Regions from separate parts of the Stenotrophomonas sp. 99219_Sma genome, predicted to be linked through region 2. Evidence: riboswitches for the same ligand, from Rfam matches in the RefSeq annotation. Region 2 holds a riboswitch; the other holds the start of a gene.
The links. A riboswitch is a leader RNA that binds a small molecule or an ion and turns the genes downstream of it on or off. The one in region 2 is predicted to bind cobalamin.
Positions count from the first base shown of each region.

Region 1 (10,288 bases), 280 kb from region 2:
TGGCCCGGCCCAACGGCACCCACCAGGCCCTGGCCGCGCTGGAACGCCGCGGCACGCTGCAGGTGCTGCTGACCCAGAACGTGGACGGCCTGCACCAGCGCGCCGGCAGCCACAACGTGATCGACCTGCATGGCCGCCTGGACCTTGTGCGCTGCATGGGCTGTGAGCGTCGCAGCGATCGTGAAGGCTTCCAGCAGCGCCTGCTGGACGCCAATCCCGGCTGGGACGCGCTGGAGGCAGGCATCGCGCCCGATGGTGATGCCGATCTGGAGGCCGATTTCTCCGCGTTCGTGGTGCCCGAGTGCCCGCATTGCGGCAGCGTGTTGAAGCCGGATGTGGTGTTCTTCGGCGAAAACGTGCCGCGGGAGCGCGTGCAGGCGGTGCAGGAGCACCTGCAGCAGGCCGACGCCGTGCTGGTGGTGGGTTCATCGCTGATGGTCTATTCCGGCTTCCGCTTCGTGCAGGCGGCGGCCAGGGCAGGGCTGCCGGTGGCGGCGTTGAACCGTGGCCGCACCCGCGCCGACGACCTGCTGCAGTTCAAGGATGAACGGGACTGCGCCGAGGCGCTGGCCGCGTGGGCTTCGTCCTGAGCCGAGCACACGCTCGGCTGCACGCCCACCGCGAAACAGCGATCCATCCAGACGGTTGATTCGCAGGCCGTGCGGCGGTGCAATACGCACCCCCTACGTCGTTCATCACCGTCTTGAGCCAGCTGTTTTCGCCGATCTCGTTCGGCCCCCTGACCCTGTCCAACCGCATCGTCATCGCGCCGATGTGCCAGTACTCCGCCGAAGATGGCCGCGCCAGCGACTGGCACGCCATGCATCTGGGCAACCTGGCGCAGTCCGGTGCCGGCCTGCTGATCCTGGAAGCCACCGCGGTCGAACCGCGCGGCCGCATCAGCTGGGCCGACCTGGGCCTGTGGGATGACGGCACCGAGGCCGCACTGGCGCAGGTGCTGGCCAGCGTCCGCCGCTGGTCGCCGATGCCGCTGGGCGTCCAGCTGGGCCATGCCGGCCGCAAGGCCTCGGTGAGGCGTCCGTGGGACGGTGGTGGCCAGTTGCCGGCTGATGATGCGCGTGGCTGGGTCACCGTGGCGCCGTCGCCGCTGCCGTTCCATGCCGCCGATCCGGCACCGCAGGAACTGGACGAGGCCGGCATCGCCGAGGTCATCGCCGCCTTCGCCGCCAGTGCGGTGCGCGCCGAGCGCCTGGGCTTCGAGCTGATCGAGCTGCATGCCGCGCACGGTTATCTGCTGCACCAGTTCCTGTCGCCGCTGAGCAACCGCCGCACCGATGGCTACGGTGGCTCGCTGCCGAACCGCCTGCGCCTGCTGGTGGAGGTGTTCGATGCTGTGCGTGCGGCAGTGTCCGACAAGGTCGCGGTGGGCGTGCGCATCTCCGCCAGCGACTGGGTCGATGGCGGTTGGGATCTGGTGCAGAGCGAAGCGCTGGCGCAGGTGATGGACGCGCGCGGCTGCAACTTCCTGCATGTCTCCAGCGGTGGCCTGGACGAGCGCCAGAAGATCACCGTCGGCCCGGGTTACCAGGTGCCGTTCGCAGCGGCGATCAAGGCCAAGGTGCGCATGCCGGTCATCGCCGTGGGCATGATCACCGAGCCGGAGCAGGCCGAATCGATCCTGCGCCATCGCCACGCCGATGCGGTAGCCCTGGCGCGCGGCATCCTCTACGACCCGCGCTGGCCGTGGCATGCCGCCGCCGCGCTGCGTGACAGCGTGGAGCCGGCACCGCAGTACCTGCGCTGCGAGCCGCGTGATGCGCGCGGCGTGTTCAAGACGCGCTGAGGCTCACACCCGCCAGGCCGGCGCCATGCCGGCCTGCAGGTGCTCGAACAGCGCGCGGATCTTGGCAGTGAAATCGCGGCGGTCGCTGACGCAGAAATAGACCTCCATCGGCTCCGGGCGCCATGCAGTGTCGGCGCCGAACACTGCCTGCAGGCGGCCATCGCGCAGGTACGGCTCTGCCACGAATGCGGCCAGCCGGGTGATGCCGGCACCGGCTGCGGCCAGCGTCGCCAGCGCATCGATGTCATCGCAGACCATGCTCGGCGGCAGTGCGGCGTCCACGCGCTGGCCATCCTTCAGCAGTCCCCAGCGCAGCGGCCGGCCGTCGGTGGGAAAGCGGTGCAGCAGCCCGCGATGGCCGCTCAGCTCGGAGGGTTGCTGCGGGGTGCCGTGTGCCTTCAGGTAGGCCGGCGAGGCGCAGAACACGAACGGCACGCGCGCCAGCTGCCGTGCGACGACCCCGTCCTCCAGCTGTGCACCGATGCGGATGCTGGCATCCACCGCTTCCGGGCCGTGCTGCACGGCGCGATCGGTCAGCCGCAGCTCCAGCTGCAGTTGCGGGTAGCGCTGCTGCAGCGAAGGCAGCAACGGCGCAAGCACGTGGCGACCGAACGCGCTGCTGCTGGCGATGCGCAGCGGTCCTGCCGGTTCGATGTCACCGGAGGTGACCATCGCCTGCGCGCGCGCCAGGTCGGCTTCGATGTGGCGCACCTGCGCCAGGTACAACGCGCCGGCCTCGCTGAGGGCCAGCTGGCGCGTACTTCGGTTCAGCAACCGTACGCCCAGATGCGCCTCCAGCCGGTTGATGTTCTGGCCGACTGCGGTGGCGCTGATGCCAAGGATGCGGGCCGCTGCGGCAATGCTGCCGGTCTCTGCGGTGCGGGTGAAGCTGCGGATCAGTTGCAACAGGTTCATGACCGACCAGCTTGCCATGGAGAAACCCAAGTATCGCTTGGGACTGAACCAAGCAGGTCGGTTGCATCGGTGACCATCGATCCCGAGGGCAGGTCGCTGCCCTACACTCGGGCGATGCGCCCCGATTCCATCCTGACCCTGTCCTGCCCCGACCGTACCGGCATCGTCTACCGCGTTTCCGGCCTGCTGTTCGACCACGGCTGCAACATTCTCGACGCCCAGCAGTTCGGCGACGAGGAAAGCGGCCGCTTCTTCCTGCGCGTGCACTTCGACCGCGATGCTGGTCTGCCGCTGGAGACCGTGCACGCGGCCATGGCTACGCTTGCCACCAGCTTCGGCATGGACTGGCAGCTGCATGATGGCCGCCGCCGCGCGCGCCTGCTGGTGCTGGTCAGTAAGCAAGGGCACTGCCTCAATGATCTGCTGTTCCGCGCCCACAGCGGCCAGCTGAAGGTCGACATCGCCGCAGTGGCGTCCAACCACGCCGACTTCGCACCGCTGGCAGCGTCCTACCAGGTGCCGTTCCACCACCTGCCGGTGACCGCCGATACGCGTGCGGTGCAGGAGCAACAGATCATCGACCTGGTCGAGCGCGAACGTATCGACCTGGTGGTACTGGCGCGCTACATGCAGATCCTGTCACCCACGTTGTGCCGCGCCCTGGCCGGCCGTGCGATCAACATCCACCACAGCTTCCTGCCCAGCTTCAAGGGCGCGCAGCCGTATCATCAGGCGCACGCACGCGGGGTCAAGATCATCGGCGCCACCGCGCACTACGTCACCGAGGATCTGGACGAAGGCCCGATCATCGAACAGGACGTGGCCCGCGTGGACCACGCCATGGCGCCGCGCGAACTGGTGCGGCTGGGCAGCGATACCGAATCGCTGGTGCTGGCACGCGCCGTGCGCCGCCATGTGGAACACCGCATCCTGCTCAACGGGCACCGTACGGTCGTGTTCCGGTAATCGCCCATCCCGCGTCCGCCGGGCATGGCCCGGCACTACCGAATCCTGATTTCATCCAATGAAAAGCCCCCGGTTCGGCCGTCCCGCGATCTGTAGGGGGGCGTAGTTAGGGGGCTGGATGAATCGATTGTGTTGTCGTGGGCAGGAGCGCGCAAGCGGCATAAGCGACGTGCGCGGTAGCGCCGGGCCGTGCCCGGCGGTGGTGGGTCAGGCGATCGAAATCCCCGCCTTGCCCAGCGCTTCACGCACCATCGCGTCGTTGGCGTCGGTCACCGGCTTGGTCAGCTCCCACAGGAATTTCACCCGGAAGCCGGACTTCACCGCGTCCTGCGCGCTCCACAGCACGCAGTAGTCGCGGGCCAGGCCGCACACGTGCACTTCGCGGATGCGGCGTTCGTGCAGCCAGCCTGCCAGGCCGGTGGCCGGGCGCTCGCCATCGGGGCCATGGTTCTCGCGGAAGGCGCTGTACGAATCCACCTGTTGGCGCGTGCCCTTGCGCAGGATCAGGTCGGCCACGGTCCAGTCCACGCCCGGGTGCAGCGCGGCACCGGCGCTGCCCTGCACGCAGTGGTCCGGCCACAGGGTCTGCGGCTGCGCGTGCAGCAGGATGGTCTCGAAGGGCCGTCGGCCGGGATGCTGGCTGGCGAACGAGGCGTGGTCGGCCGGGTGCCAGTCCTGTGTCGCCACCACGGTGCCGTAGCGGCGCTGCGCCAGTAGATCGGCGATCGGTGCCACCAGCGCATCGCCCTGGTCGCAGGCCAGCGCACCGCCGGGCATGAAGTCCGGCTGCAGGTCGATCACCAGCAGGGCGACATCGGCGGGCAGGGCGGTCATGGCAGTTCCGGTACAGCAGAAGGGGCGACCAGCGTGGCCGCCCCATGCGCACACGTCAATCGCCCTGCGGCGTCTCAGCGTCCTGCCCGTAGTACAGCAGGCCGATCTTGATCCGTTCGCGGCCGTTCTCGCGGCGGTGGCGGTTGGCATCGCGCAGCGAGTACACGCAGCCGCAGTATTCCTGCTGGTAGAACTGCTCGCGCTTGCTGATCTCGACCATGCGGCTGGCGCCGCCGCCCTTGCGCCAGTTGTAGTCCCAGTACTGCAGGCCTTCATAGCGGGATGCAGCGCGGATGCCACAGTCGTTGATCTGCGCCATGTTCTTCCAGCGCGAAATGCCCAGCGACGAACTGATGGTGTCGTAGCCGTGCTCGTGCGCATACAGCGCGGTGCGCTCGAAACGCATGTCGAAGCACATCGTGCAGCGGATACCACGCTCGGGCTCGTTCTCCATGCCGCGTGCACGGCTGAACCAGTTGTCCGTGTCGTAATCGCAGTCGATGAAGGGAATGTTGTGCTGTTCGGCGAAGCGGATATTCTCCTGCTTGCGCAGCTCGTACTCCTTCACCGGGTGGATGTTGGGGTTGTAGAAGAAGATCGCGTAGTCGATCCCGGAGGCGGTGATCGCCTCCATCACTTCGCCGGAGCAGGGTGCGCAGCACGAGTGCAGCAGCAGGCGCTGGCCGTTTTCGGGCAGGGACAGGGTGGGGCGTTGGAGCTCGGTCATCGTCAGGTACCGCATGGACCGCCGGCAACGGCGGTGGCCCATGCATCAGCGCGTGGGTGAACAGGTCTGGCCGGAAACCGTGAACAGGACGCACGCGGCCGCACCGCCTGCACGCGCAGGACAACGACGGCCCCGGCAACCTCCCCGCGGAGATTCCAGGTCGAGTCAGGGGACGGTCGTGTCCCCCGGCCGGGGCCGGTATTCGGGCTGATGGACACGGGCCGCAGCCCACCTACTACCTGCCGCTTCCCAGGCGTGAGCCCAGTGCTGTTGGCAGGATTCGTTTCCATTCACCGCTGCGGGGCAGCTCCGGAATGGGCGCGCAAGGCGCCTTCACCGGATTCCCGTTTAAATCCCTGCCGCCATCAATGCCACGGCAAGGATACCTTCGGCGTGCCCACGGTGGACGCGTCGAGGCCAATGGTCAAGGGTCAATGAAAGCGCAGGGCTGTGGCTCGCTTCTCAGGCTGTGAGAGCGCCTCTTGCCATACTGGGCACCGACAGACGGGAGGTGGCTCGTGGCGGCGAAGTACTGCGATCTGGTCATGAAAGGCGGCATCACCAGCGGCATCGTGTACCCCAATGCGGTACTGGCGCTGGCCCGCGAATATCGCTTCAAGAGCATCGGCGGCACCTCGGCCGGCGCCATCGCCGCGGCGGTGGCGGCCGCGGCGGCGTGCGGTGATCGCCGCCAGCAGGCGGGTGAACACCTGCCCGGCGATGCAGGCTACAGCGGGCTGTCGGCGGTGTCGGCGCAGCTGTCGCGGCGTGGCTTCATCTACAGCCTGTTCCAGCCGGCGCGAGGCGCTCGTGCAGCGTATCGGCTGCTGGTGGTGCTGACCGGCAATGCCCGCCTGCCGCACAAACTGCTGTGCCTGGCCATCGCGGTATTCGAGATCGCGCCGCTGGAAGTGCTGGTGTCGCTGTCGCTGCTGCTCGGCCTGGGCTGGTGGGGCGGCGGTTGGAGCGGCGTGGCCGCCACGCTGCTGCCATCACTGCTGTGCGCGTACGGTGCCGGCGTGGCCGGTGCCGCGCTGCGGGTAGCGCGGGTGGCGCGCCGTAACCTGCTGGGCCTGTGCAGCGGCCTCGGCCGCGATGCACGCACGCCGGCATTGACCGAATGGTTGCACGAGTGCCTGCAGCAGCTGTCCGGCAAGCCGCTGGATGCACCGCTCACCTTCGCCGACCTGCACGATGCGCCGCGCTATGCCGGCGAGCCGGACAGCCCGCATGCGATCAGCCTGCAGATGATCACCACCTGTGTGTCGCACAACGAGCCGCGCACGCTGCCGCTGGGCGGCGCGCAGTTCTGGTTCCTGCGCGAGGAGTTCGAGCAGCTGTTTCCGGCCAGCGTGGTGCAGTGGCTGGTGACGCAGGCCGGCCCGCCACTGGAGGTGGAGGGGCGCCGGTACTACCACCTGCCGCAGGGCCCGAAGCTGCCGGTGCTGGTGGCCACGCGCATGAGCCTGAGCTTCCCGCTGCTGATCAGCGCGGTGCCGTTGCATGAGCCCTCACGCCGCGAGCGTCGCTGCGAACCGACCGCACCTGCGGCCGACCAGGAGCACAATGTGGCCGACAGCATGGAAGGGCTGACCAGTGCCGGGCAGACCTGCGGCCCGGTGATCACCGCCTTCCGCATCTGCTGGTTCTCCGATGGTGGCATCAGCAGCAACTTCCCGATCCACCTGTTCGATGCCGCGTTGCCGCGCTGGCCGACCTTCGCCATCAATCTGGTCTACCCGCAGCACGCCGAAGACGTGAGCCACGGCAGCAGTGGCCGACAGGCGCTGGAACATGCCGTGTTCCTGCCCACCGAGAACCGCCACGGTTGGCAGCGTACCTACCAGTCGATCGCCACGCCGTTGGCGGCCGCCGAGCTGGGCCGCTTCCTGTTCGCGGTGGTGGCGACCATGCAGAACTGGCGCGACCTGCTGCAGGCGCGTGCCCCGGGCTACCGCGACCGCATCGTGCACGTCAGCCTGCAGGGCGACGAGGGCGGCATGAACCTGGACATGCCGCAGGACGTGCTGACCCGCATCGCCGACAAGGGCAGCCTGGCCGGTGCGCGCTTCTGTTCGTTCTCGTTCGAGAACCACTATTGGATCCGCTGGCGCAACCTGGCCTCGGCCTACCAGCGCTACACGCTGGAAGTGGCGCGCACCGACGACCCGGCGCAGCAGGTACTGGCCTACCGCGCGGCGTACTCGATGGTTGCCAGTGGCCAGCCGACGCCACCGTCGTACAAGCTGGGCTCGGAAGACAAGCGGCTGGCATCGCAGCAGTTGTGGGGGCTGATGGTCGAGCAGGGACGTACCTGGGAGGACCTCGGCCCGGACCTCACCGACGGCGCACCGCGCCCGCTGCCGCAGATGAAGGTCACGCCGATCTACTGACCCGGTAGTAGATCCACGCCATGCGTGGATGGAACCCCATCGAAATCAAATATTTCGAACATTCATCGAAGAGCATCCACGCACGACGTGGATCCACCGTGTCGACCAAGGTCGACACCTACCCACAGCAGCAAAGGATGCCGTTTCGACAGCTCGCGGAGACCTGTCGAAGGGGGGTGGGTCCGGTTGCGGGGGCGTGAGCCGCATGGGCCCGAGGCATGCCTCGGGCGGGTTGGGCAGGACGCCCAACCCCGGTCTTGCCGTGTGCGCAGGACTGCGCACACGAGCAAGCGGCGACCGAGCTTACATGGGTGAGGGCGCTTTGCTTGCGAAGCATTGCTTCGCAAGCGCCCGAACGCACAGCCGCCAGCGGCTGGGCCGGGCCCCGGAGGGGGACTTGCAGCGTCCCCCGCAACCGGACCCACCCCGCCATCCCACGGAATGCCAGCTGTTGCTTTTGAGGTTGCCGGCCAGCGGCCGGCACTACCTCAGGTGCAGGACGCAGCCCTGCCGAACCACCCCTACCTCCCCGGCAACTGCGCGAACGCGCGCTGCATGCAGTCCTCCCGCGGGCACACCCGGCAACCCGGCCCGATCGACACCGAATTACCCGGGCTCTGCACATCCAGCCCCAGCGAATACACCAGTCGCTCGGCATGCTGCAGATCGCAGCCCAGCGCCACCGCGAAGGTCTTGCGTGGCTGGCCATGGCCCACCGGGCCACTGCTGACCTGCCGTGCCAGCCAGAAGTGGCGCCGGCCATCGGGCATGCGCGCGGTCTGCGTCAGGATCCGCCCGGGCTGGTTGAACGCCTCGTAGACGATCCACAGCGGGCACGAACCACCCACCTGCGAGAAGTGGAAATCGGTGGCGGAGTGGCGCTTGGACACATTGCCGGCGCGATCCACGCGGATGAAGAAAAACGGCAGGCCAGGCGCACTGCGTCGCGCCAGCGTGCTCAGCCGGTGGCAGACCGCTTCGAAGCCGACGCCGAACTGATGCGCCAGCAGTTCGATGTCGTAGCTGCTGGTTTCCGCCGCACGCAGGAAGCGCATGTACGGCATCACCAGCGCGCCGGCGAAATAGTTGGAAAGACCGATCCGCGCCTGCGCAATGCGCGCGTCGTCGGTGAACCCGGCGCGCGCCACCACCGCATCGATCTGCGGCAGGTAGCCGTGAAGGGCCAGCTCGGCCGCCATCTGGAACGCCTGCTGGCCGGGCTCCAGGTAATCGGGCAGCCACAGCCGCCGCGCACCGGCATCGTATTGCCGCTTTTCGCGCCCGGCCTGCAGTGCGGCCACTTCCACCAGCACGCCATGGCGGTCGGCCAGCAGCTGGCGCAGCCGCGGTGCCACGTGCCCGGGCGACAGCCCCCACTCGGCGAACAGCTGCTCGGCCAGCTCGTCCAGCTCGGGAATGTGGTTGTGCATGCGGTTGAAGAACTCGCGCACCTGATCGCCAGCGGGCAGGGTGCTGCCGGCGCCGGGCTCGCCCAGCTGGAATTCCAGTGCGGCGGCATGCTCGCGCAGCGCCAGGTGGCGGCGGTGCAGGTCCAGCAGCGCGCGGCTGACCTGCGGCAGGTTGCCGGCCAGCGCGCGCAGTTCGGTGGCGCTGACCTCGGCCAGGCCCAGGTCACGCAGGGTCTCGCCCAGCGCTTCCTGCAGCGCGGCGGGCTCATCCTCGTCGAACAGTGCGGAAACGTCGCCCAATACCTCGCCCAGCTTCTTCTGCACAGCCGGGGTCAGTGGGCGCTTGTTGCGCTCGATCTGGTTCAGGTAGCTGGCCGACAGCCCCAGCGCCCGTGCCAGATCCGCCTGGCTGTAGCCGCGCTGCTCGCGCAGCCGCAGCAGGCGCAGGCCAAGTTGTCGCTGGGGGGCTGAATAATTCACAGAATTAACATGAATCGTCTGGCGTGTTGGCCAGATTAAGCGGATTCAGCCCGGAAATCGAGGTGGGTGCTGTGAATAATGCCAAGCATCTTTCGCACCCTGTGGGATTGTCGTCATGACTGTTGCAGCGCCCCGTATCCGCATGCTGATCGATGGCCAGTTCGTTGAATCGGCCACCTCCCACTGGCAGGACGTGATCAATCCGGCCACCCAGGACGTGCTGGCCAAGGTGCCGTTCGCCACCACCGGCGAAGTGGACGCCGCCGTCGCCGCCGCCAAGGAAGCCTTCAAGACCTGGCGCAAGACCCCGATTGGCACCCGTGCGCGCATCTTCCTGAAGTACCAGCAGCTGATCCGCGAGAACATGAGCGAGCTGGCCCACATCCTCACCGCCGAACAGGGCAAGACCCTGCCGGACGCCGAAGGCGATGTGTTCCGCGGCCTGGAAGTGGTCGAGCACGCCGCCGCCATCGGCAACCTGCAGCTGGGCGAACTGGCCAACAACGTGGCCAATGGCGTGGACACCTACACGATCATGCAGCCGCTGGGCGTGTGCGCCGGCATCACCCCGTTCAACTTCCCGGCGATGATCCCGCTGTGGATGTTCCCGATGGCGATTGCAACGGGCAACACCTTCATCCTCAAGCCGTCCGAGCAGGACCCGATGGTCACCATGCGCCTGGTCGAGCTTGCGCTGGAAGCCGGCATTCCGAAGGGCGTGCTGAACGTCGTCCACGGTGGCGAGGAAGTGGTCAACGCG
Region 1 is NZ_CM151117.1:224,479-234,766, forward strand. Features, by position in the region: gene ACZK13_RS00975 (NAD-dependent protein deacetylase) at 1-590, shown strand, start outside; gene ACZK13_RS00980 (NADH:flavin oxidoreductase/NADH oxidase) at 704-1,804, shown strand; gene ACZK13_RS00985 (LysR family transcriptional regulator) at 1,808-2,719, opposite strand; gene purU (formyltetrahydrofolate deformylase) at 2,834-3,685, shown strand; gene pncA (bifunctional nicotinamidase/pyrazinamidase) at 3,893-4,519, opposite strand; gene ACZK13_RS01000 (epoxyqueuosine reductase QueH) at 4,575-5,261, opposite strand; cobalamin riboswitch at 5,423-5,637, opposite strand; gene ACZK13_RS01005 (patatin-like phospholipase family protein) at 5,792-7,639, shown strand; gene ACZK13_RS01010 (helix-turn-helix domain-containing protein) at 8,161-9,528, opposite strand; gene ACZK13_RS01015 (CoA-acylating methylmalonate-semialdehyde dehydrogenase) at 9,644-10,288, shown strand, end outside.
Region 1: another riboswitch for cobalamin. It lies ahead of ACZK13_RS01000 (epoxyqueuosine reductase QueH); the one in region 2 lies ahead of btuB (TonB-dependent vitamin B12 receptor).

Region 2 (10,288 bases):
AGTCCGGATCACCGTGGCTGATGTAGATGGTGGTCAGCTGCTTGCCGCTGGCGCGGATCAGCTCGACCAGCTTGCGCGCGTCGCTGGCAGCAAACTGCGCATTGACCAGGATCGCGTCGTGGCGGCCTTCGATCAGCACCGAGGACACCGAGAACATCGCCTGCGGGCCGGGATGGAAGGTCTGCAGGTGCAGCTGGGATTTCGTGGCCGTGGCCGGCGCTGCGGCGGCCGGCGCGGCGAGCAGTGGCGCACTGGTGAAGCTGGCGGCCAGGGCGAGGGGGAGCAGCAGGGCAGCGGTACGCATGGGGCATTCCTTGTGGCGGACGGCGAGCCGGGCGTGGGCCTGGCTCACAGGTGGGTAGCGCCGGGCCATGCCCGGCGGCCTGGCATCAGTACGCCGCAGTGATGATCTGCTTCGGGTACTGGTGCGCTTCCAGCTCGGCGACGAACGCCGCGCCGTAGTCGGCGTAGCTGATGCGGCTGTGGCCGCTGGCATCAGCGAGGAAGGCCTTGGCCTGCACGCGGTACTGGCCGCGCTGTTCACCCGGGCCGATTTCGGCGGCCGGCGAGAAGAAGGTCCAGTCCAGGTCATCCACCGCCTGCAGGCGGTTGAACGCCTCACGGTGTGCCAGTGCGTACGGCTTGTAGGCGTCCGGGAAGGTGGGGGTATCGACCAGCTGCACGCCGGGTGCGACTTCGAGGCTGCCGGCGCCACCGACCACCACCAGGCGCGGTACACCGGCCTTGCGTGCGGCGGCGGCCAGCTGCGCGGCGACCTCGCCGACGCGGCCGATGTCATCGCCCGGGCGCGGGCCGTAGGCACTGGCCAGCACGTCGTGGCCGGTGATGGCGGCAACCAGCGCGTCCTGGTCATCCAGCGAGGCGATCACGGGATGGGCACCGGCCAGCTCGGCCGGGAGGTCCTGCGCGCTGCGCACGATGACAGTGAGTTCGTGGCCGCGGGCCAGCGCGTGGCGGGCGATCTGGCGGCCGATGTTGCCGGTGGAACCAACGAGGGCGATTTTCATGGCATGACTCCGTGGGGCGGTGTGGGGTGGGAATGGGGCCACTCTAGGCTGCTGCAGTTGCTCGAAAAACAGCGTATAACGCGCTTGTTTGTTGCATGGATCGAGCATATGGACCGATTGACCGCCATGACCGTGTTCGTCGAGGTGGCCGAGCGCGGCAGCCTCACCGCCGCCGCCGAGGTGCTGGACATGTCGCGGGCGATGGTCAGCCGCTACCTGGCCGAGGTCGAGAGCTGGCTGGGCGCACGCCTGCTGCACCGGACCACGCGCCGGGTCAGCCTGACCGGCCCCGGCGAGGCAGCGCTGGCGCGCTTCCGGCAGATGCTGGCGATCGGCGAAGAACTGCAGGGCGAGCTGGCCAGTGATGATCCCGAGCCGCACGGTACGCTGCGGGTGACCGCCAGCGTCTCATTCGGGCAGAGCCACCTGGCGCGGGCGGTGGCCGGCTTCGTCGCGCGCCATCCGGCGGCGCGCATCGAGCTGCTGCTGGTCGACCGCACGGTGAACCTGGTGGAGGAGCGGGTGGACCTGGCCGTGCGCATCGCGCGCCAGATCGATCCCAGCCTGATCGCACGGCGGCTGGCCACCTGCCGCTCGGTGCTGTGCGCGACGCCATCCTACCTGCAGGCACGTGGCACACCGACCGCCCCCGAGCACCTGGCCGCGCACAACTGCCTGACCCACCACTACGTCGGCAAGAGCCTGTGGCAGCTGCACCGCGATGGGCGTTCGCTGTCGGTGGCGGTGGGTGGCAACATCAGTGCCAACGAGGCCTCGCTGCTGCTGGAGGCGGTGCGCGCCGGTGCCGGCATCGCCATGCTGCCGACCTACCAGGTGGCGCCGCTGCTGCGCAGTGGCGAACTGATCGAACTGCTGCCCGAATTCAGCCTGGACGAACTCGGCATTCATGCCGTGTACGCGTCACGGCGCCAGCAGCCCGCTATCATGCGGCGATTCCTGGACTTCCTGGCCGAGTGCTTCGCCAGCCCGGCCTTCCAGGATCTGGATTGGCGCCCACCGGGCAAGGAGAACACATGAACCATGGACAGGCCTTGATCGACCACAACCGTGCTGCCTGGGACCGCCAGGCCAGCGAAGTGCGCGAATGGTCGCGCCCGGTGGAAAGTTCAACGATTGCCGCCGCGCGCGAAGGCCGCTGGCAGGTGCACCTGACGCCCCGCGCGTTGCCACTGGACTGGATGGGTGATGTGCGCGGCCGTCGCATCCTGTGCCTGGCCTCGGGCGGTGGCCAGCAGGCACCGGTGCTGGCCGCTGCGGGCGCTGACGTCACCGTGTTCGATCTCTCCGACGGGCAGCTGGAACAGGACCGCAGGGTCGCCGCGCGCGATGGCCTGCAGCTGCGCACCGTGCAGGGCGACATGCGCGATCTGCACGTGTTTGCCAACGACAGTTTCGATGTGGTGTTCCACCCGATCTCGAACCTGTACGTGCCTGATGTGCGCCCGGTGTGGACCGAGTGCCGCCGCGTGCTGGCACGCGATGGCATGCTGATGGCCAGCTTCTACAACCCGGTGCTGTTCGTTGGCGCGCGCGATCCGCAGCTGGATGCACAAGGCCTGATCCGGCCACAGTACGCCATTCCCTATTCGGACCTGGAAGACCTGGCGCCGGCCGAGCGCGAGGCGAAGCTGGCACGGGGTGACGCGCTGACCTTCGGCCACAGCCTGACCGAACTGATCGGTGGTCAGCTCGATGCCGGCTTCATCATCGATCGCTTCATGGAAGACTGGCAGCCGCAGCCGCGCTTCCTGATCGATCGCTATCTGCCCACCTTCCTGGCGACCCGCGCGCGCCGGATCGGCTGAGGCGGATCGGCGCAAAAACCAGCGGCGTACAATGGACGGCCCCACGTCATGCAGGTGCCGTCCCTTGTCGTATCCCTATCCGCTGGTCGTGTTCGACCTTGATGGCACGCTGGTCGACAGCGCCGCCGATATCGCCGAAGCACTGAACCGCACGCTGGAGGACATCGGTGTGGCACGCGTGCCGGAAGCCACGGTGCTGGGCTGGATCGGAGATGGTGTGCGCCGCCTGGTCGAGCAGGCCGTGCATGCCGCCGGTCGCGAAGTCGACCTGGCCGAAGTGATGCCGGTGTTCATGGTGCACTACCGTGAGTGCCTGCTGCGCAGCCCGCGCCTGTTCGATGGCGTGGCCGAAGCGCTGACGCAGCTGCGTGCGCGCAACGTGCCGCTGGCGATCTGCACCAACAAGCCCGAAGCGCTGGTGCCACCGCTGCTGCAGCACCTGGGCATCGGTGATGCGTTCGCGCTGGTGTTGGGTGGCGACTCCCTGCCGCAGCGCAAGCCCAGTGGTGAACCGCTGCGGCACGTCGCCGCGCACTTCGGGCTGCCGGTGGACGCATGCCTGATGGTGGGTGATTCGTTGACCGACTACCGCGCCGCCGAAGATGCGGGCATGCCGATCGCACTGGTGCGTTACGGCTATCCGCGTGGCCTGGACCTGGCCACCGCGCATGCGGTGGCGGTGATCGACGACCTGCGTGAGTTGCCGGGGTTGCAGGGCTGATGCAACGGACATCCCTGGTCGCCGGCCGGTAACCCGGGCTGACGAAATGGGTAGTGCCGGCCGCTGGCCGGCAATCCCGGATCGGCGCATTGGGTAGTGCCGGCCGCTGGCCGGCAACCCGGGATGCGTTGCCGAAGGTCATGGTAGTGCCGGCCAGCGGCCGGCACTGCCATGACCGTCGCGGTCACTTCGGCTGGTAACGCACGCTCAGCTGGTACTCGCGGCCCGGCTGGTTGAACCACGCCACGGTTTCATACGTGCGGTCGAATACGTTGGCGGCGCGCGCCAGCAGCGACCACGACGGCGTCAGCGCGTACTCGGCGCGCAGGTCCAGCGTGCCGTAGCCGCCAACCTTCACCGAGTTGCTGGCGTTGTCATAGCGCTTGCCCGCACCCTGCACGGTCAGGCCGGCGCGGACGTCACCGAAGCGGCGGTCGACGTCCAGGCGCGCGGTCTGCTGCGCACGGCGCGGCAGCCAGTTGTCGAACTGGGTGCTGCCATGGGTGCGGTTGCGCGGGTCGGTGTAGCTCAGCTGCGCGTTGATGTCGAAACCGGCCAACAGCACGCCACCGGTCAGCTCGGCACCGCGGATGCGCGCCTTCTCCACCTGCTGCATTTTCATCGTGGACGCATCGTAGGTGATCAGGTCATCGATGCGGGTCTCATAGACGTCCAGGCCCCAGTGCCAGCCCTGGCCCTGCTGCGAAACACCGAGGTTGGCGCTCTTGGACTTCTCCGGGTTCAACGTCGGCACGCCGCTCCACGGGTCGTACAGGTCGCTGAAGGTCGGCGCCTTGAACGCCGTGCCGTAGCTGGCATTGACGCGCAGGCCGTGCTCCAGTTCCATCGCCCAGCCCACGCTGCCGGTGGCATGGTTGCCGAACTGCTGGTTGTCGTCATTGCGCGCGCTGGCCTGCAGCTGATGGCGGCCGAAGCGACCCTGGTACTGCACGAACACGCCGGTGTTGCGGCGGCTGTCGACGAGATATCCGGCGCTGCTGCCGTCCAGTTTGTCTTCGCTCCAATCCACGCCTGCACTCAGCAGCTGGCCCTCGGCCACGCCGAAGTCGCCCTGCAGCGAGGCGCTGTCACGATGGGTCTGCGCGCTGCCGAACACCCCCGGTGCGCCGAAGTTGTCCGACTCGTTGTCACTGCGGCCGACGTTGGCTGTGAAAGCCAGGCGTTCAGACGGGGTGTAGCGCACTTTGCCAGCGAGCACCTGCTGGCGGGTTTCCGAATAGTTGTAGTAACCGTCGTAGTGGTTCTTGCCGTCGGCGCGCAGTGCGCTGCCTTCCACGGTCCACTGGTCGTTGAAGCTGTAGCCGCCGCGCAGGCTCTTGGACAGGTTGCGGTAGCCGTCGCGGTCGTGCTCGTCGGCAAAGCAGCCTGCGGTGAACACCGAGGCGGAGCCGCGGCAGGCATCGATGCCGTCGGAATGCTGGTAGGCGATGTCGGCGCCGAACCAGCCGCGTTCGGTGCCACCGCCGATGCCGCCGCTGGCTTCGCGCAGGCCGTTGCTGCCACCGCCGAGCTGGAAGTGCGGAGCGAAATCGCCCTGGTTGCGGCGGGTGAAGATCTGGATCACGCCACCAATGGCGTCGGCACCGTACAGGCTGGACTGCGGGCCGCGCACGATTTCCACGCGTTCGATCTGCGCCAGTGGCAGGTCCTGGTACATGGCCAGGCCGAGGTCGGCACTGTTGATGCGCACGCCATCCACCAGCACCACGGTGTGGCCCGAGTTGGTGCCGCGCAGGAACAGCGAGCTCTGCTTGCCGAGGCCGCCGGAGTTGGTCAGGTTGATGCCGGCGCGGCCGCGCAGCAGTTCCTGCAGCGACGTGGCCTGGCTGGATTCGATCTGCGCGCGGTCGATCACCTGGGCCGGCGCGATGCTGTCCTGCAGGGCGATCGGGGTGCGGGTGGCGGTGACCAGGATCTGGTCGAGCGCGGTGGTGTCATTGGCGGCCTGGGCCAGCGCGGGCAGGGCGGCCAGCACGGCCAGGGACAGCATTCGGGACTGCAGCTTCATGGGGGACTCCAGGTGCCACGCACGCCCGCGTGGCGAAGGGGAGGAGCCGCAAAGGCAGGCATGCGCCGACGCCGCAGCACAGGCCGCGATCATCCAGCGCCATGCCCACCGCATTGCGACCTGAGGCTTCCGGGCCGGTCTCCGGGCTCGCCGCCAGGTGGCGCGAGGCCACCGTCCAGGCGCCTTCCCATGCCTGCGGCACAGTGGCGTTGTTGCCTGGAACTGACGTGCTTACCGTTGCGGGGGCAGCGCCGGCCTGGCGTGGAATCACGCGTCACCGGCTTCCCGTTTCAACCTGCCGGCCGTGGCCGCAGGTCACCTGGAAGTGCGCGCAGTCTACGGCATCGCAGGCGGCCCGTAGCGTCGAGCCTGCTCGACTGCCTTTGCTGTGCCCTTAGAATGGTCCCTCGATCCCGTGGTGCCGTTACCGATGTCCGCCCGTTTTCCGCTTTTCCCGCGTTGCCTGTACAGGACGCACGCATGATCCTCGACCTGGTCCGCCATGCCGGCAACGGTCGCGATGAGTTCCTCGATGGCCGCAGCGATCCACCGCAGCTGGCCCGCCTGCCGCAGGAACTGGTCGACGCCTACGCTGCGCAGCCCTGGGAGCGGGTGATCAGTTCGCCGCGGCTGCGCTCGCTGCACACGGCGATGGCCCTGGCCACCCCGCGCGGGCTGGACGTGGAAGCGGACGAGGAATGGGAAGAGCTGGATTTCGGCGATTGGGACGGGCAGTCGCTGTTCGACCTGCCGGAGGATGCATTGGCGGCCTTCCATGCCGACCCGCATGCATTCCCGCCGCCGAACGGCGAAAGCTGGGGCCACTTCGAGCGGCGCATCGCGCGCGCGCTGGATCGCCTGCTTGATGATGACGATCCGGTGCCGACGCTGGTGGTCAGCCACGGCGGCCCGCTGCGCATGGTGCTGTCGCAGGTCTGCGGCCTGCCGATGTCGCTGTGCTGGGCCCTGCGTATTGACCACGGCACACGCCTGCGGGTGTGGCTGGAGCGCGGCGAGGTCGGGCTGGTGGGCGAACTGCTGGAGCTGCAGCAGCCCTGACCGCACTCGCCGGGCATGACCCGGCGCTACCGATCCCGCATCACAGTGGTAGTGCTGGCCGCTGGCCGGCATCCCCAGGAACGCGGAGGCCTTAATCCTCGTCCGCGCGCTCGGCCACGCTGTCCTCAGCGTCGTCGTCAGCATCGAAGCGCTGCTCATGCACCGGACCCGAAGCGGGGCCGGCCGCCTTCAGCGGATGCGCAGCGATGCGCGCTTCGTAATCCTGCACCAGCGCCTCACGCTGCGGCTCGCTCAGTTCCTGCCAATGGCAGTCCAGCAACGCGCCTTCCAGTGAATAGAGCAGGTTCAGGCTGGGCTTGAAGCCGGCGCGCTTGACCTTGACGAAGGCACCGACCGCGCCGATCGCAACCAGATCTTCGCGGCTGCGCAGGCCGACCTGACGCAGCCACGCCGCACTCTTCGGGCCGATGTTGCGCAGCTTCGGTGCGCTCATCCCAGCGCCTCGACGAACACGCGGGCGATCGCCTCCAGGCCGGCTTGGTCGTCAGCATCGAAGCGGCCGACCTTCGGGCTGTCGATGTCGAATACGCCGATCAGTTCATCGCCGCGCAGCAGCGGCACCACCAGTTCCGAACGCGAGGCCGAATCGCAGGCGATATGGCCGGGGAAGGCATCGACGTCGTCCACGCGCTGGGTCACGCGCTGGCTGGCGGCGGCACCGCACACGCCCTTGTCCAGCGGGATGCGCACGCAGGCCGGCAGGCCCTGGAACGGGCCGACCACCAGCTCCTTGCCGTCATACAGGTAGAAGCCCACCCAGTTCAGGTCGGGCAGGGCGTGGTAGACCAGTGCGGAGAGGTTGGCCGCGTTGGCGATGCGGTCGGACTCGGCGTAGACCAGGCCACGGGCCTGTTCCAGCAGCTGGGCGTATTGTTCCGGCTTGCTGCCGGTGAGCGAGGCATTGGCGAACATGCCCGCAGTCTAGCAAGCACGCCGGGCCGGCGATAATGCACGCTCTGTTGCCCCGCTGGAGCTTATCGATGCCGTTGCCCGCCACGCTGCCGCCTGCCCTGTTCGTCACCGGCACCGATACCGAGATCGGCAAGACCGCGGCCAGCACCGCGCTGCTGCATGCACTGCGCCGGCGCGGCCTGCGCGCAGTCGGCATGAAGCCCGTGGCCAGTGGCAGTGAAGATCTGGGGCAGGGCCTGCGCAACGAGGACGCGCTGGCGCTGCAGGCGGCCAGTTGGCCGGTGCCGGACTATGCCGACCTGAACCCGTACGCGCTGCGGCAACCGCTGGCGCCGGAGCTGGCCGCTGCCGAGGATGGCGTGCAGGTGGAACTGGCACCGATCGTGGCCGCGTTCGAACGTCTGCGTGCGCAGGCCGATGTCGTGGTGGTGGAGGGTGTTGGCGGTTGGCTGGCGCCGGTCTCGACCACGCTGGACCAGCTTGACCTGGTGCGTGCATTGCATCTGCCGGTAGTACTTGTGGTCGGCATGCGGCTGGGCTGCATCAACCACGCACGGCTGACTGCGCAGTCGCTGCAGGCCAGCGGCGTGGAGTGCCTGGGCTGGATCGGCAACCACATCGACCCGGTGATGCAGCGCCAGGATGAGAACATCGCGACGTTGCAGCAGCGCCTGCCGATGCCGTGCTGGGGGCGGCTGCCGTATCTGCCGGGAGCGGATGGCGAAGCGCTGAGCGCGCACCTGCTCGAATGATCCTGGGTAGTGCCGGCCGCTGGCCGGCAACTGCATCCACCCGGCGATCCCGAGGTTGCCGGCCAGCGGCCGGCACTACCGTGTTGCAGCTGTCAGCTCCTTCGCGATCGCACCGAGCCGCTCAACCGCACCGATGAAGCGCGCATCCAGCGTCTGGCAGCACGACAGACGCAGGCAGTGGCGATAACGCGCACCACGCGAATACACCTGGCCGGGCATGAACACGATGTCCTCTACCAGCGCACGTTCGAACAGCTCACGCGTATCCACGCCCGGCAGTTCGAGCCACAGCAGGAAGCCGCCTTGCGGCTCGGTGGCACGGGTGCCGGCCGGGAAGTGTTCGGCCACCAGCTGGCGCAGCCGTCCCACCTGTTCGCGGTACAGCCGGCGCATGCGATGCAGGTGGTGTTCGTAGCTGCCTGCTTCCAGATACGCCGCCACCGCATCGCCCAGCAGCTGAGGCTCGCCACCGGTGGACTGGAACTTGAGCAGTGCGATGCGCTCGGCGAAGCGCCCCCCGTCCAGCCAACCGATGCGGTAATCCGGCGCCAGCGTCTTGGAGAAACCACCGACCACCATCACCCAGCCATCGCGATCGAAGGCCTTCAGCAAGGGCGCCGGCGGTTCGCAGAACTGCAGCTCGGCGTACACCGCATCCTCGATCAGCGGCAGTTGCCGTGCGTTGACCAGTTCGGCCAGGCGTTGCTTGGCGGGTGTCGGCATGGTGCAGCCCAGCGGATTGTGCACGGTGGGCATCACCACCAGTGCGGCCAGCGGCGTGTGCTCCAGCAGCGCATCCAATGCGTCGACATCCAGCCCGTGCTGCGGGTGGGTGGGCAGCTCGATGGCCTGCAGGCCGAGGTTGGCCAGCAACGGGTACAGGTTGAAGTAGGACGGCGCCTCGATGCCCACCGCATCACCGGGTTGGGTAACCGCACGCAACGCCAGCTGCAGGGCCTCCATCGCGCCGTGGGTCAGCAGCAGCCGCTCGCTATGGGTGTGCAGGCCCATGCGTGGACCGCGACGCACGATCTGCGCCAGCAGCCTGGGGGAGCCGTTTGGGCGCGCATAGGTTTCCACTGTCTGCTGGCCGTGCCGCAGCACCTGCGCGGTATGCCGGGCCAGCTGCGCGCCCGGATAGAACTGGCGCCCGCGCGGACCGGCGAAGGCCAGGTCGATCACTCCGGAGCGACGTTGTGCCTCCAGCACGCGCGCCATCAGCACCTGCTGCAGTGGTGCGGTGGGTGCGGACGGGGTATCACGCAGCGAACGCTCTGGCACCGACAATCGCGGCGCGACCTCGAAGCCGGCCTTGGGCCGCGGAATGACCAGGCCGGCGTCCTCCAGCTGGCGATAGGCCGCGATCACCGTGTTCAGGCTGAGCCTTCGCTGCAGGGCCATCTGCCGCAGTGAAGGCAGGCGGCTGCCGACCGGAAGGCGTCCGCCGTGGATGGCTTCGGCCAGTTCATCGGACAGCCGTTGGTAGCGGGGTGGGATCATCGCGCCCTGGTCATCTGTATCCATCGAATTTCCCGCCATCTGGTTCTGTACCCATGATGATGGCGAGCCTAGCATGTCGTTGTCGGACGGGCCTGATCGGGGCACGGCCGATACTTCCCAAGCGCACGGCTGGATGGCCGTGCGTCTTTTTGGAGGTGGTACCGGCCGCTGGCCGGCGATCCCCAGATCCGCAGGAGCCGGCCAGCGGCCGGCACTACCCGGGTCGTTACCGCATCGGCACCAGTGCCGCGTCGCGCCGGTACAGCGCCGGGAACTGCTTGCCCAGTGCCGCCAGCTTCGGTGCGTCGTAGTAGCGGATGTAGGCCGCCCGCGGGTAGTTGGTCATGTAGTTCTGGTGGTAGCTCTCGGCCGGGTAGAAGTGCTGGCCGCTGACCAGCTGGGTGACGATCGGTGCGCGGTAGCTGCCGGCCTGGCCGAGC
Region 2 is NZ_CM151117.1:503,389-513,676, forward strand. Features, by position in the region: gene ACZK13_RS02315 (MBL fold metallo-hydrolase) at 1-304, opposite strand, end outside; gene ACZK13_RS02320 (NAD(P)-dependent oxidoreductase) at 390-1,028, opposite strand; gene ACZK13_RS02325 (LysR family transcriptional regulator) at 1,137-2,066, shown strand; gene ACZK13_RS02330 (class I SAM-dependent methyltransferase) at 2,063-2,854, shown strand; gene gph (phosphoglycolate phosphatase) at 2,919-3,575, shown strand; gene btuB (TonB-dependent vitamin B12 receptor) at 3,760-5,604, opposite strand; cobalamin riboswitch at 5,720-5,942, opposite strand; gene ACZK13_RS02345 (histidine phosphatase family protein) at 6,085-6,663, shown strand; gene ACZK13_RS02350 (TfoX/Sxy family protein) at 6,755-7,117, opposite strand; gene ACZK13_RS02355 (GAF domain-containing protein) at 7,114-7,596, opposite strand; gene bioD (dethiobiotin synthase) at 7,665-8,348, shown strand; gene ACZK13_RS02365 (aminotransferase-like domain-containing protein) at 8,424-9,872, opposite strand; gene msrA (peptide-methionine (S)-S-oxide reductase MsrA) at 10,075-10,288, opposite strand, start outside.